Regions from separate parts of the Vibrio ostreae genome, predicted to be linked through region 1. Evidence: predicted binding sites of a transcription regulator. Region 1 holds the regulator's gene; the other holds the start of a gene.
The links. Region 1 encodes MetJ, which represses methionine synthesis genes. Its sites were predicted from a motif close to TTAGACNTNTANANGTCTAA; they were not measured.
Positions count from the first base shown of each region.

Region 2: the regulator MetJ is predicted to act here: its motif matches at 2,503-2,522, upstream of metH (methionine synthase).

Region 1 is NZ_CP076643.1:2,991,156-2,999,338, reverse strand. Features, by position in the region: gene priA (primosomal protein N') at 1-261, opposite strand, end outside; gene rpmE (50S ribosomal protein L31) at 614-832, shown strand; gene KNV97_RS19920 (malic enzyme-like NAD(P)-binding protein) at 1,069-2,346, shown strand; gene metJ (met regulon transcriptional regulator MetJ) at 2,500-2,817, opposite strand; gene KNV97_RS19910 (O-succinylhomoserine (thiol)-lyase) at 3,146-4,312, shown strand; gene KNV97_RS19905 (bifunctional aspartate kinase/homoserine dehydrogenase II) at 4,312-6,723, shown strand; gene metF (methylenetetrahydrofolate reductase) at 7,068-7,961, shown strand; gene zapB (cell division protein ZapB) at 8,052-8,183, opposite strand, start outside.
Region 2 is NZ_CP076643.1:2,388,643-2,396,825, reverse strand. Features, by position in the region: rRNA gene rrf (5S ribosomal RNA) at 1-97, shown strand, start outside; tRNA gene KNV97_RS17080 (tRNA-Asp) at 177-253, shown strand; partial or broken gene KNV97_RS17075 (cation:proton antiporter) at 1,053-2,379, opposite strand; gene metH (methionine synthase) at 2,570-6,250, shown strand; gene lysC (lysine-sensitive aspartokinase 3) at 6,330-7,679, opposite strand; lysine riboswitch at 7,786-7,963, opposite strand; gene KNV97_RS17060 (pyridoxal-phosphate-dependent aminotransferase family protein) at 8,140-8,183, shown strand, end outside.

The sequences.
Region 1 (8,183 bases):
CTGACTGCACCACTGCAGCAGGTGATACAGTTTATCCGGCCAGACTGGTTGGGTATCGAGCACGGCCTTGAGCGCTTTGAGCTGCTCACGCGGAAACTCGGACTCCTGCACCAGTGCAGTCACAATGCCGACCAGAGTCTGGCGCCCGAACGGCACAGAAACGCGGCCGCCGATAATCGGAAACAGGTGGCCGGGAATCAGGTAATCAAATTGCTTATCAAGCGGCACCGGCAGGGCAACGCGAGCAATAGTTGGGCGCATAACAATCCGTCAGCAATTAAGTCAGTTAAGGACGCCACAGTCTACTGGAAGACGGGCATAAATTCGACCCGCACATGGCGGGCAAAAGGCCGTATGCGGCACGCCGGCAGCAGTTCGGGCATCGGGTCTGGCCGTTGGCACCGCCAACCCGTCATGCTCTGAGCGGCTGTTTGCTATGGCTGGCTAAAATAACGCCGAAATCGGTTGATCCGGGCTAGCAGATTCATTACTATATCGCGCCTTAATGGTCCTCAGCAGTTTGCTGTGACCATGGCAATCGTATTATTAACGTTACGTGTGGTGTCCGGCTCAGACTCGGATGGCGACACGGCCCAATTTTTGAGGTTATCCCATGAAAGCTGGTATCCACCCAGAATACAAAGAAGTAAATGCAAGCTGCTCTTGCGGCAACACTTTCGTTTTCAAATCTACTCTAGGTAAAGAAGAAATGCACCTGGACGTATGTGACAAGTGCCACCCATTCTACACTGGTAAGCAACGTGTTGTTGACACTGGCGGCCGTGTTGATCGCTTCAACAAGCGTTTCGGCGCACTGTCAAGCAAGAAGTAATTTTTACTTTACGCGAAGATTTCAAAAAGGACGCTACGGCGTCCTTTTTTGATGCCTGCCATCTGCCCGTCCCCCCGCTCTACGACTAAAGTCTACCCTGATCACAAAACAGCTGGTCTTATCAGCCAAAAACTCACGCATTTTGTACGATTATACAGCACCCCTGCCTAGTCACTATTTCAGGCATCAACTAAAATGTGCGCCCCTTTTCCAAAAATAATAAGAGAACCTCCCCTATGTCCGACGACAATCGTCAACAATTAAGCGCGGAAGAAGCCTTCCGCCAACGTGCTCTGGATTACCACGCGCAGCCGACCCCGGGTAAAATCGCGGTCTCGATCACCAAACCGGCTGACTCAGCCACTGATCTGGCGTTAGCTTACAGCCCGGGCGTGGCAGAACCGGTACGTGAAATCGCTCAGAATGTCGATAACGTTTACAAATACACCGCCAAAGGCAACACAGTGGCGGTGATCTCAAACGGTACCGCAATCCTTGGCCTGGGTAACCTGGGGCCAATGGCCTCTAAACCGGTCATGGAAGGTAAAGCGCTGCTGTTCAAACGTTTTGCCGGCCTCGACTCCATTGATATTGAAGTAAAACACCGCACCATCGATGAGTTTATCGACACCGTCGCTAACATCGCTGACACCTTTGGCGGTATCAACCTGGAAGACATCAAAGCGCCGGACTGTTTTGAGATCGAGCGTCGCCTGATTGAACGTTGTGACGTGCCAGTGTTCCACGATGACCAGCACGGCACGGCGATCGTGACCGCAGCAGGCATGCTGAACGCGATTGAACTGCAAGGCAAAGAACTGTCTGAGTGTGTGATTGTCTGTCTGGGTGCGGGTGCCGCAGCGGTAGCGTGTATGGAACTGCTGATTAAGTGCGGTGCGATGCGTGAGAAGATTTACATGCTCGACCGTAAAGGTGTCATCCACACCCGTCGTGACGATCTGAACCAGTACAAGCAACTGTTTGCCAACAACACCGACAAACGCACCCTGGAAGATGTGATTGCCGGCGCGGATCTGTTCCTGGGTGTATCAGGCCCGAACCTGCTGTCCGCCGACGCGCTGAAGCTGATGGCTGACAAGCCTGTGGTGTTCGCCTGCTCTAACCCGGATCCGGAAATCAAACCTGAGCTGGCTCACGCGGTGCGTGACGACCTGATCATGGGCACCGGACGCAGTGACTACCCGAACCAGGTCAACAACGTGCTGTGTTTCCCGTTCATCTTCCGCGGCGCGCTGGATGTACGTGCCAGCGAAATCAATGATGAGATGAAACTGGCGGCGGTCGAAGCGATTCGTCAACTGGCGAAAGAAGAGGTGCCGGCAGCCGTACTACAAGCCGCAGGCAGTGACAGCCTGACCTACGGTCATCAATACATTATTCCTAAGCCCATGGATCCACGCCTGCTGCCCCGCGTGGCTAAGGCAGTCGCACAAGCTGCGGTTGACTCTGGTGTCGCACGGATCGAGATGCCGCATAACTATATGCAAGATTAGTAAGCAGCATGCCGGATAAACACTCCGGTGACGGAAGCGTTGATCCTTGCGGGTTAACAATGCCCTGATGCTTAAAAATGATCTGAGAGCTAACAATGCAAAAACCCTGGTCAGTAACCAGGGTTTTTTTATGCTGATGCGGTGCACAGCGACTTAGTCGTCGTATGCCTCAAACTCGATACCCATCGCCGTCATCAGCGCTTTGGCCTCGGTCGGAATATCATCCGGACGGTCTTTACGCAGGTCTTCGTCGGTTGGCAGCGGCTGACCGGTGTAAGCATGCAGAAACGCTTCACACAGCAGTTCACTGTTAGTGGCATGACGTAAATTATTGATCTGTCGACGAGTACGTTCATCCGTCAGCACTTTAAGTACCTTAAGCGGAATCGAGACAGTGATCTTTTTGACCTGCTCGTTCTTCTTCCCATGTTCCGCGTACGGGCTAATATATTCGCCGTTCCAGTCTGCCATTGCGCACCTTCGTAAATTTGAATTCGAGTTGAGTTTTTCAAAGACCTCAATTTTAGCGGGATTTACTGCCATAAGCAAAGACATATAGACGTCTAGAAGTGTTGACGTCTTCTTTTTTGAGCAGTAAAGTGTGATGTTATTCACCGGAGTGAACATTTGCTTCACCGCTCACCCCGGAATTGGATTTACACATCGCCCGGAATTGTTTGAAATCCCAATAGCAGCTATGCCAATGCTTACCATTGCCCGCTCTGTAGCCCGATTCGCTCGGTGACAGAGCTCAGGGAATCAACCATTCAGGAAACACCAGACAGGAAAGGAAACGCTCATGACCAATCGCAAGCCAGCCACCATCGCGGTTCGCACCGGTATTGAATCTGACACCCAGTACCACGCCGTTGTTCCACCCATTTATCTCTCAACCAACTATGGCTTTCCTGCATTTGGTGAAGTGCCAAAATACGACTACACCCGCTCCGGCAACCCGAACCGTGGCCTGCTAGAACAAGCCCTGTCTGAACTGGAATCCGGTGCGGATGCCGTGGTCACCAACTGCGGCACATCAGCACTGAACCTGTGGGTCTCGGCATTCCTGTCGCCGGGCGAAATCATTATCGCACCACATGACTGCTATGGCGGTACTTACCGTCTGTTCAACACCCGCGCCAAGAAAGGCGATTTCAAAGTGCTGTTTGTTGACCAGTCTGACGACGCGGCAATGGCCGCAGCTTTTGCCCAGAAGCCAAAGCTGGTGCTGCTGGAAACGCCGTCTAACCCGCTGGTACGAGTGGTGGATATTGAGAAAATCTGTCAGCAGGCGCAAGCGGTCGGTGCTCTGGTAGCGGTCGACAATACCTTTTTGACCCCTGTGTACCAAAAGCCTCTGCTGCTTGGTGCCGACTTCGTGGTGCACTCGACCACTAAATACCTCAATGGTCACTCGGATGTGATTGGCGGTGTGATCATCAGTAAAGACGCCGAACACGCCACCGAGCTGGCATGGTGGGGTAACTGCATCGGCGCCACCGGCACGCCGTTTGACAGCTACATGACTTTGCGTGGCCTGCGCACCCTGGGGGCCCGTATGCGCGTGCATGAAGAGAGCTCGCAGCAAATCCTCGCTTACCTGCAAAACCAGGAGCTGGTCAAAGTGATTTACCACCCTAGCCTGCCAAATCATCCGGGTCATGACATCGCCAAGAAACAGCAGCTTGGCTTTGGTTCCATGCTGAGCTTTGAATTCGGCGGTTCATTCGAGCAGCTGAAATATTTTGTCGGTGAACTGCAGCTGTTCTCACTGGCCGAATCGCTGGGCGGCGTGGAAAGCCTGGTATGTCATCCGGCCAGCATGACTCACCGCGCGATGGGCGAAGAAGCGCTGGCCGAAGCCGGCGTCTCTCAGCAGTTGCTGCGCCTGTCGGTGGGTCTGGAAGATGCGAGCGATCTGATTGCCGACCTCGACCAGGCCTTCACCAAAGCCAAGGAGGCCTTTTAATGTCGGTTTCACGTCAGCTGCATAAATTTGGTGGTAGCAGCCTTGCGGATCCGGAATGTTATCAACGGGTCGCGCACATTCTGCGTGACTACTCTCAGGCCGACGATCTGGTGGTGGTGTCTGCCGCCGGTAAAACCACCAACCGCCTGATTGAATTTCTTGAAGCGCTCAACAAAGATGGCCGCGCCGCGCACGAAGCGCTGCAGGCCCTGCGCCAGTTCCAGGTCCAGTTGATTGAAGGTTTGCTGGAAGGCGAAGTCGCAGACCATCTGCTGACCGAGCTGAGCGGCGAGTTCGTCGCACTGGGAGAACTGACCGCACCACTGAGCAAAGCGCAGCAAGCCGCGGTTCTCGGCCACGGCGAACTCTGGTCTGCCCGCCTGCTGGCAGCGCTGCTTAACCAGCAAAAATTGCCGGCAGTGGCTCAGGACGCACGTGCGTTTCTGCGCGCCGAAACCGGCACTCAGCCGGAAGTCGATCGCGCCCGCTCTTACCCGTTACTGAAAGCAGTCCTGGCCCAGCATGCTCATCACCGGGTGATCATCACCGGCTTTATGGCCCGCAACGAGCAAGGCGAAACCGTATTGCTCGGCCGCAACGGTTCTGACTACTCAGCCACCGTGATCGGTGCCCTGGCCGATGCCGAACGCGTCACCATCTGGAGTGATGTGGCCGGCGTGTACAGCGCTGACCCGCGTCTGGTGTCGGAGGCCTGTCTGCTGCCACTGCTGCGCCTGGATGAAGCCAATGAACTGGCCCGTCTGGCCGCTCCTGTGCTGCACAGCCGCACCTTACAACCCGTCGCACAGAGCGCGATGGAGCTGCAGCTGCGTTGCAGCTACCAGCCTGAGTCGGGGTCGACCCGGATTGAACGTGTGCTGGCCTCTGGTCGCGGCGCCAAAATCATCACGTCACTCGATGAAGTGCTGCTGCTGGAACTGGCCTTTGGCCAGGGTCACGACTTTGCCCGTGCTCAGGCCGAAGTGCTGGAAAAACTCAAACGCGCTCAGCTCGAGCCGCTGGCGTTTGAGCTGCAGGCCGATCAGCACTGCCTGCGTCTGGCTTACACCACAGAGATCGCTTCCGGCGCGCTTTCCTTGCTGCAGGATGTGGCGATTGAAGCCGAGATTCGCCTCAAGGAAGGCTTCGCTCTGGTCGGCGCTGTCGGCGCAGGTGTCACCAAAAATGCCCAGCACAGCTACGGCTTTTTCCAGCAGCTGAAAAATGCGCCGGTCGAATTTATCAGCGAAGCCGAATCCGAGCTGAGCCTGGTTGCGGTACTGCGTCAGTGTGATGTGAATCCTCTGGTGACCGGTCTGCATACCCAGTTGTTCCAGGCCCAGAAACGGGTCGGACTGGCGCTGTGCGGCAAGGGCAACATCGGCTCAAGCTGGCTGAAACTGTTCGCTGAACAAAAAGACGATCTGGAAAAACGCTACGGCATGCACTTCGAGCTGGTGGCCGTGATCGACAGCCAGGCGTATCTGTTTAAACCGCAGGGTATTGATGCAGCCTCAGTACTGAGCAGCTACGCCGATGAAGCGCAGCCTAATGACGGCCATACCTGGCTTAAACAGTTGGGCGCCATCCAGGGCTTTGATGAAGTGATTGTGCTCGATGTCACCGCCAGCGCCGACGTTGCCAGCCTGTATCCGCAAATCGCCGAACAGGGCATGCACCTGATCTCTGCCAACAAAGTGGCAGGCTCGGCTGCAGGAGATTACTACTACCAGGTTAAAGATGCCTTCGCCAAGATCAGCCGTCACTGGCTATACAACGCCACAGTAGGTGCCGGCCTGCCGATTAACCACACGGTCCGTGACCTGCGTGAGAGCGGCGACGAAATCACCGCCCTGTCGGGCATTTTCTCCGGCACTCTGTCCTGGTTGTTCCAGCAGTATGACGGCAATGTGCCGTTCAGCGAACTGGTTGATCTGGCCTGGCAGCAAGGCCTGACTGAACCGGACCCACGTCATGACCTAGACGGCTCAGACGTGATGCGCAAACTGGTGATTCTGGCGCGCGAATCTGGCCTGGACATCGAACCGGACAGCGTCAAAGTCGAGTCACTGGTGCCGGCCGAACTGCAGGATTTGTCGCTGGATGATTTCCTGGATCGCAGCCAGTTGCTCAACGAGCGTCTGGCCGAGCGTCTGGCCCGCGCCCAGAAGCAGGACAAGGTGCTGCGTTACGTTGCGCGTCTGGAAAAAGACGGCAAAGCCACGGTCGGAGTCGAAGCGCTGGATAAAGAGCATCCGCTCGCCAACCTGCTGCCGTGTGACAACATCTTCGCCATCGAGAGTAAATGGTACCGCGATAATCCGCTGGTGATTCGTGGCCCGGGGGCCGGACGCGAAGTCACCGCCGGTGCGATCCAATCCGATCTCAACCGTTTGGCGGGCCAGCTGTAATCAACACTATGCTACAAACGATGGCAGCTAAAGATAACGGCGGCTAAAAACGACGACTGATAACAAACGTACAAAGCTCGCCTGTTTGGCGAGCTTTTTTACTATTATTCTAGAGAAACATCCATCGACAGGATAAACGTCGAATATCACCGTCAGACACGTCAATGATGTGCAATTGCTGACATTATTGTTGAAATAAGCTCACGTTCAACATGAAAAAAGTTCATATTTACAATGTTGACATTAAAATGTATTCAAGACATTCTGTAGCCATATAGACGTCTAAACGTCAGTTTCAATTTAGTGTTCGCGTTGTGGCCGCCGTATGCCACAAGGAGAGGAAAATGGGATACACGCACGCCAGTCATATCGATGCTCTGAATCAGAACATCGCTGATATTTCAGACATCAACGTTTCATTTGAGTTTTTCCCGCCGAGCACACCGCAAATGGAAGAGACGCTGTGGAATTCGGTTCACCGTCTGAAAACCCTGCAACCGAAATTTGTTTCGGTGACTTACGGCGCGAACTCCGGTGAACGTGACCGTACCCACTCCATCATTAAAGCGATCAAAGACCAGACCGGTCTGGTCGCGGCCCCCCACCTGACCTGTATTGATGCGTCACGTGAAGAGCTGATTCAAATTGCTGACGACTACTGGAACAACGGCATCCAGAATATCGTCGCCCTGCGTGGTGACATTCCTAAAGGCGGCGGCAAACCAGATATGTACGCGTCTGATCTGGTCGCATTGCTTAAATCCCGCCACGACTTTGATCTGTCAGTGGCCGCTTTCCCGGAAGTTCACCCGGAAGCCAAGAGCGCGCAATCTGACCTGCTTAACCTGAAACGCAAAGTCGATGCCGGTGCTAACCGTGCCATCACCCAGTTCTTCTTTGATGTCGAAAGCTACCTGCGTTTTCGTGACCGCTGCGTATCGGCCGGTATCGATGTAGAAATCGTTCCGGGTATCCTGCCGGTGTCTAACTTCAACCAGGCGCAGCGCTTCGCCGCGCAGAACAACGTCAAAGTCCCGAGCTGGATGGCAAAACAGTTTGACGGCCTGGATGATGATCCGGTGACCCGTCAGTTGGTGGGGGCCAGCCAGGCGATCGACATGATTCGTATCCTGTCGCGTGAAGGCGTGAAAGATTTCCACTTCTATACGCTAAACCGTGCCGAGATGACCTACGCCCTGTGTCATACCCTGGGTGTACGTCCGAACAGGCAAAAATAATCGGTGATTGGCCTGTCGGACCGCAGGCAAACCCAACCTGCAAAAACGCCGACCATCTGGTCGGCGTTTTTTTGATTCTTCAGGTCGTCGTTATTCAACGTCGTCCATTTTACCCAGCAGACTGCGGATACGCTCTTGCCATGCTGCGTGTTCCTGTTGAACTTGCTGCGCACGCTGCTCCAGCGCTTCACGCTCGGCTTTCAGCTCAGAAGCTTCAGTGCT
Region 2 (8,183 bases), 600 kb from region 1:
TGGACCCACCTGACTCCATTCCGAACTCAGAAGTGAAACGAAACAGCGTCGATGGTAGTGTGGGGCCTCCCCATGTGAGAGTAGAACATCGCCAGGCTTTAACTTCTTGTTTTGAGTTTTTTTAAGCAAAAGCTCAAAGCAAAAAATGAAAAAGACTTTTATAGTCTGACCAATGCGGAGCGGTAGTTCAGTTGGTTAGAATACCGGCCTGTCACGCCGGGGGTCGCGGGTTCGAGTCCCGTCCGCTCCGCCACTTATTTACAGAAACCCAGTCTTATGACTGGGTTTTTTGTTTATGGTGATAGAGAAGTGTTTCGTCCTTTGGCCGAACGAGTCCCGGACGTACGCGTCTCCGATGGTGCGCCAGCCCGGCCGTCCGCCACTTATCCGAAACCCTAGACTAGGCGTCCCCGCAGTAATACTGGGGTTTTGTCGTTTTAAGCTGAGCCAAATTCATCGCGTTGCGATGACGAGTCCCGGACGTACGCGTCTCCGATGGTGCGCCAGCCCGGCCATCCGCCACTTATTCGAAACCCTAGACTAGGCGTCCCCGCAGCAATGCTGGCCGTCTGCCATTGTTGTTTAGAAGCCCAGACTTGTGCCTGGGCTTTTTTATTGGGTGCTATTTCAAACTCGGACTTCCAGCGCCTATAAGGAGAGATTTTTCACTCCAAGTGATTACGGCATATCTTTTATCTGATTCGTTACAACTTCAGAGCATAGGTTCCTAGGCTAATTGAACGACGGATAGAGCCCACAGAGCTGATACTGCACCAACCTAGATTAGGTGTCCGCTGACATTTAGGAGCTTCACCTTGGCCCCTTGGTATGAGAGAAGGTAGAAGCATCTTTTGTGTTGATGTCGGGTAGATAGCCGTGTCGCTATTTTTTTCCTGCGGCGTTACGATGCTAGAACCTAGAACCTAGAACCTAGAACCTAGAACCTAGAACCTAGAACCTAGAACCTGGCCCATAGAGCTTGAGAACACACACAAAAAAGCCCCGCCAATGATGGCGGGGCGTTCGCATAAGCTTGGGTATCAGCCGGAGATTCAGGACTGCTGATCGTTGACCAGGTTCTCTTGTGCAGCGTTTTGCTGCGCCATCGCTTTCTCTTCCTTCTTGGCTTTCTCAATCATAGGGGTAATGGTTGAGCCCTGAATTAAGATCGAGAACACCACGACCGCGTAGGTCATGACCAGAATCAGCTCTTTTACATCAATCAGTTTATCAGGAATGATCATCACGCCAGACGGGATGGACAGAGCCATTGCCAGCGCCAGGCCTCCACGCAGACCGCCCCAGGTAAGGATTTTAATCGACCACGGGTTGTAGCTGCGGTAGCGTTTGAAACCAATGTATGAAGTAAACACGCTCAGGTAGCGGGCAGCCAGTACCAGAGGGACCGCAAATGCCATCAGAATCCAGTCTTCTTGGTGGAATTCAAACAGCAGCATTGACATACCGATCAGCAGGAACAGTACGCCGTTAAGAAATTCATCGACCAGTTCCCAGAAGTGATCCAGATGTTCTTCACTCTCTTTAGAGAAACCGATAAAGCGGGTCCAGTTACCGATCATGATACCGGATACTACCATCGCCAGCGGGCCGGATACATGGATCACATCCGCGAACGCGTAACCTGCGGTTGGAACACCAATGGTCAGCAGCAGCTCCATGGAGTGGTCATCAGTGGCACTAATCAGATAATGGAACAGCAGGCCAAGCAGGAAACCGTAGACGATACCGCCAATTGCTTCCTGGATAAACAGGCCAGTTACGCTCATCACGGTAGGCGCTTCAGTGCCGAATGCAATGGTAAAGATGGTGACGAAGATAACCAGGCCGAAACCATCGTTGAACAGGGATTCACCTTCGATTTGAGTCGAGATACGCTTGGGCGCGTTGAGTTTTTTTTACAATAGCCAGAACGGCGATAGGGTCGGTCGGAGAAATGAGAGCGCCAAACAGTAAGCAATAAACCAAATCAAACTGGATACCGATAAGTTGGCAGAAGCCGTACAGAACGAAACCGATAAAAAAGGTGGAGAATAATGTCGCTCCGAGCGCTAAGACGGTGATTTCCCATTTTTGGTCTTTCAGATTAGGAAGTTTGATACCGAGGCCGCCGGCAAAGAGAAGAAAACCAAGGATGCCTTTGAGAAGAAAATTTTCGAAGTTGATACTAGTGACGGTTTCGGTGGCGATTTGTGTCAGATGGAACCAATTATTCTGACCAGCAATTAAGATAAGTAACGAGAGGAGCATAGAACCCGCTGTTATGGCAATGGTGGTTTGCATCTTCCCTATTTTACTGTTTAAAAAGGCGATCATCATCGCCGCGGCAGATAGAAAGCACAGAGTGTAATAGACCGACATTTTTTTCTCATTGTGTAACAAAATATGAGCGAAATTGTCGTTGGATGTTGAGCAAATAGCAAACGTTTTTTTAGTGCTGCATGATTCATTGATAATAGGAATAATAAGTGTCAATTTGGTATTTTAGACGTCTAGATTTCTAATCAATGTGTGATAGGATGTTAAAAGGCATAAGGAATGAGGCTGTACTGTGGGAAGTAATGTGAGACACCAAATCGAAACGCAACTGAATAGGCGTATCTTACTCATTGACGGTGGTATGGGTACGATGATTCAGGGCTATAAACTGGAAGAGCAAGATTATCGCGGTGAGCGCTTTGCTGACTGGCATTGCGATCTCAAAGGTAACAATGACTTACTTGTACTGAGTCAGCCTCAACTGATTAAAGAAATTCACTCTGCTTATCTGGAAGCCGGCGCGGATATTCTGGAAACCAACACATTTAACGCCACTACAATTGCGATGGCCGATTACGACATGCAATCGCTGAGCGCAGAGATTAACTTCGCGGCGGCAAAGTTAGCCCGTGCAGCTGCCGATGAATGGACGGCAAAGACACCGGATAAGCCACGTTTTGTCGCTGGCGTGCTTGGTCCAACCAACCGGACCTGTTCGATTTCACCGGATGTGAATGATCCCGGCTATCGTAACGTTACGTTTGATCAACTGGTGACGGCTTATTCAGAGTCGACCCGTGCGCTGATTAACGGTGGCAGTGACCTGATTCTTATCGAAACCATATTTGACACTCTGAATGCCAAAGCGTGTGCTTTCGCGGTTGAGTCGGTATTTGAAGAAATGGGGATTGAGCTGCCGGTGATGATTTCCGGCACCATTACCGACGCTTCCGGCCGGACACTGTCTGGCCAGACAACAGAAGCGTTCTATAATGCGCTGCGTCACGTGCGTCCTATCTCATTTGGTCTTAACTGTGCGTTGGGTCCGGATGAGTTGCGTCAGTATGTCGAAGAGCTGTCGCGTATTTCTGAGTGCTATGTCTCTGCTCACCCGAACGCTGGTCTGCCAAACGCATTTGGTGAATACGATCTGTCACCGGAAGATATGGCTGAGCACATTTCTGAATGGGCCCAAACCGGTTTCCTTAACCTGGTCGGCGGCTGTTGTGGTACCACACCAGAACATATTGCGGCGATGGCGCAAGCTGTTGAGGGCGTAACGCCCCGCGCGCTGCCAGAGCTGAATGTAGAATGTCGCCTGTCAGGCCTTGAGCCGCTCAACATCGCTAAAGAGACACTGTTTGTGAACGTCGGTGAGCGGACCAACGTTACCGGTTCTGCCCGCTTTAAACGTCTGATCAAAGAAGAGCTGTACGATGAGGCGCTGGATGTCGCGCGCGAGCAGGTGGAAAACGGTGCCCAAATCATCGATATCAACATGGATGAAGGTATGCTGGATGCGGAAGCGTGTATGGTGCGCTTCCTTAACCTGTGTGCCTCCGAGCCGGAGATTTCCAAGGTTCCGGTCATGGTCGACTCCTCCAAATGGGAAGTGATTGAAGCCGGCCTGAAATGTATCCAGGGCAAAGGCATCGTGAACTCGATTTCCCTTAAAGAGGGTAAAGAGAAATTCGTTCAGCAGGCTAAGCTGGTTCGTCGCTATGGCGCGGCAGTGATCGTTATGGCTTTTGACGAAGTCGGTCAGGCGGACACCCGTGAGCGCAAGCTGGAAATCTGTACCCGTGCTTACCATATCCTGGTCGATGAAGTCGGTTTCCCGCCGGAAGATGTCATTTTTGACCCGAACATCTTTGCGGTCGCGACCGGTATCGATGAACACAATAACTACGCCCTGGACTTTATCAATGCCGTGGCGGACATCAAACGCGATCTGCCGCACGCGATGATCTCCGGTGGTGTCTCTAACGTGTCGTTCTCGTTCCGTGGTAACAACTATGTGCGTGAAGCGATCCACGCTGTGTTCCTGTATCACTGTTTCAAAAACGGCATGGACATGGGCATTGTCAATGCCGGGCAGCTTGAGATTTACGATAACGTGCCGGACAAGCTGCGCGAAGCGGTGGAAGACGTGGTGCTCAACCGTCGGGATGATGGTACCGAGCGTCTGCTGGAAATCGCCGAACAGTACCGCGAAAATGCGGTCGGCAAGCAGGAAGATGCGTCTGCACAAGAGTGGCGTACCTGGCCGGTCGCCAAGCGTCTTGAGCACGCGTTGGTGAAAGGTATTACTGAATTTATCGTTGAAGATACTGAAGAAGCCCGTGTGAATGCCAGCAAACCACTGGAAGTGATTGAAGGTCCGCTGATGGACGGCATGAACGTGGTCGGCGATCTGTTTGGTGAAGGTAAGATGTTCCTGCCGCAGGTGGTGAAATCGGCGCGGGTAATGAAACAGGCGGTGGCGCACCTTGAGCCGTTCATCAATGCGGAAAAACAATCCGGTTCTTCCAACGGTAAGATTCTGCTCGCGACGGTGAAAGGCGATGTGCATGACATCGGTAAGAATATCGTTGGCGTGGTGCTGCAGTGTAATAACTACGAAATTATCGACCTGGGCGTGATGGTACCGTGTGAGACCATTCTCAAAGTCGCCAAAGAAGAGCAGGTGGATATTATCGGCCTGTCCGGTCTGATCACTCCGTCACTGGATGAGATGGTGCACGTCGCCAAAGAGATGGAGCGCCAGGGCTTTGATCTGCCGTTGCTGATCGGCGGTGCGACCACCTCGAAAGCACACACTGCGGTGAAGATTGAGCAGAACTATCATCAGCCGGTGGTGTACGTGAACAACGCTTCTCGCGCGGTAGGTGTGTGTTCGGCGCTGCTGTCGGAAACGCAGAAGCCGGCCTTTATCGAAAAGCTGAATCTGGATTACGAGCGTACTCGTGATCAGCACGCGCGTAAGACGCCGAAAAGCCGTCCGGTCACGCTGCAAGAAGCACGCGCCAATAAAGCGCCGATCGACTGGGACAGCTACACGCCGCCGGTCCCGGCTAAACCGGGTGTGCATGTATTTGACGATTTTGATATTGCTACGCTGCGTCAGTACATCGACTGGACTCCGTTCTTTATGACCTGGTCTCTGATGGGCAAATACCCGGCGATTCTCGAGCATGAAGAGGTGGGGGAAGAAGCGCAGCGTCTGTTTAAAGATGCCAACGATCTGCTCGATCGGGTTGAACGCGAAGACCTGCTTAAAGCGAGCGGCATGTGTGCCTTGTTCCCGGCCGCCAGTATTGGTGATGATATTGAAGTCTACACCGATGAGTCGCGCAGCGAGGTGGCGCATGTGCTGTATAACCTGCGTCAGCAAACCCTGAAGCCGAAAGGCGCTAACTACTGTCTGGCTGATTACATTGCGCCGAAAGAGAGTGGTAAGCAGGACTGGATTGGTGCGTTTGCGGTGACCGGTGGTATCGGTGAGCGTGAGCTGGCGGATCTGTACAAGGCGCAGGGCGACGATTACAACGCGATCATGATTCAGGCGGTGGCGGATCGTCTGGCGGAAGCATTTGCTGAATGCCTGCATGAAAAAGTGCGTAAGGAAATCTGGGGTTATGCAGCCGATGAAAACCTGTCTAACGACGAGCTGATTCGTGAGAAATACCAGGGTATTCGTCCGGCACCGGGTTATCCGGCCTGTCCGGAGCACACCGAGAAAGGCACGCTATGGGAAATGCTCAACGTCGAGCAGACCATTGGTATGTCGCTGACTACCAGTTATGCGATGTGGCCGGGCGCTTCAGTGTCGGGCTGGTACTTCTCGCATCCGGACTCGCGTTACTTTGCTATTGCACAGATTCAGGATGATCAGGTCCAGAGTTACGCCGAGCGTAAGGGCTGGGACAACCTGGAAGCGGAAAAATGGCTCGGTCCGAATATTAACGGCTGATAAACGCCAGCCAACAAAAAGGTCACCCGAGGGTGACCTTTTTAATGCCTGAAACTCACTACTTGGCACTGGCAGAGCATTAACCTTCAAACAGCTCCTGGTGCAGAGTCTGGATGACGTTCTTCGCGACCGGTGCGTCAACCAGGAAGCACAGGTTGTGATCGCTCGCGCCGTAACAGATCATGCGCAGGTTGAAGTCACCCAGGGTGCTGAACACTTGCTTAGCGTAACCTTTGGTTTCCATCTGGTTACCGATCAGAGCAACCAGACACAGGTTGTGTTCGACTTCTACCGTACAAAGTTGTTCTAGCTCTTCACGTGCGGCCTGATGCAGTTCCGGTGCGCCGCCTGACGTATCGGTTTTATCCAGAGTCAGGGAAACACTGATTTCTGAAGTCGTGATCAAATCAACCGAGATCTTATATTTCGCCAGCACTTCAAACACTTTGGCCAGGAAACCGTAGGCATGGAACATCTTGTCGCTGCGCAGGGTCACCATGGTTTGGTTGCAACGCAGTGCCAGAGCACGGAATTGTGGTGATTCTTCCACTTGCTGACGAATCCAGGTCCCGCCTTTTTCCGGTTCTTTCGATGAACCGACGAACACAGGAATACCGTGACGAATCGCCGGTACCAGCGTTGAAGGATGAAGAATTTTGGCACCGAAGTTGGCCATTTCTGACGCTTCGCTGAAAGTGATTTCCGGAATCGGTGATGCTTTTGGTGCGATACGCGGGTCAGTGGTGTAAATGCCCGGTACGTCGGTCCAGATCTCAAGGCCTGAAGCCTGAACCGCTTCGGCGATCAGCGCCGCTGAGTAGTCACTGCCGCCACGGCCGAGAGTGGTGGTATTGCCTTGCTCATCGGAACCGATAAAACCTTGTGTGACGACAACCTGATTCTCACACAGAGGAATCAGTTTCTCTTGCGCCAGACGTTTCACTTCTTCGACTTGTGCTTCAGCTTTACCATAGTTGTCATCGGTACGCAGCACTTCACGGATGTCAAAACGCACCGCGTCAACCCCGCGTTCACGCATCAGTTGAGCCAGGATATGAGTCGACATCAGTTCACCGCATGCGACCAGATGGTCGGTCAGCTTTTTACTCGACTGGAACGATGCCGCTTCTGCTGCGCTCGCGACGCTGTCGAGAATAGCGTGTACTTCTTTCTCAACCTTAACCGGCTCCGCCAGTTGGTCGATAATGGCGTTGTGAATGTCTGCCAGTTCTTTGACTACAGCCAAGCGACGCTCTGCGTCCTGGACACCGTTCGCCAGTTCAACCAGCAGGTTTGTCACGCCCGAGCATGCACTGCTCACCACAAGTTTGGTTTGTGGATTGTTCTCGATAATGGCAGAGCAACGGCTCATGGCTTCAAAATTTGCAACGCTTGTTCCGCCAAACTTGGCGACATTGAATGCTCTCACGGCATTTCTCCCAGAATTCCAGAAATAAAAATGGTTGGTATTCCAACATCCGATGTTTGAAGAGAGTGTTCTTTAGAGCAAAAAAGAGGTGAGACTATGAAAAGATGACCTCAGAAGCTCTTCATCAGCTCGGGGCCAATGACAGTTGAAGGGATTCAGCCCAGTCAACCGACAAATCAAAACCACAATTAAGATTTGTCTCGGCACTACTCCCCCTGAATATTTTGTTTTGGAGTTGAGGCTCCACAAAATATCTGCCTGGGCAGTGCTCCTCTTCTGCTAAATAGCTCACACATTGAACGGGTTTATGCCGTTAATGTCAATTGTAAATTCTGCTTGCGGACAAAATAATTATTCACTGCGCATGTGACAGGTTCGACCTCTCGACTTATGGCCAATTGTGATAGGGCATAATTTGCATTAGTCTTGATATTTCATCCCCCCAACGCATGGAGCCAACATGACTATTCGCAGTTTTATTCCACCACACCGCATTCTGATGGG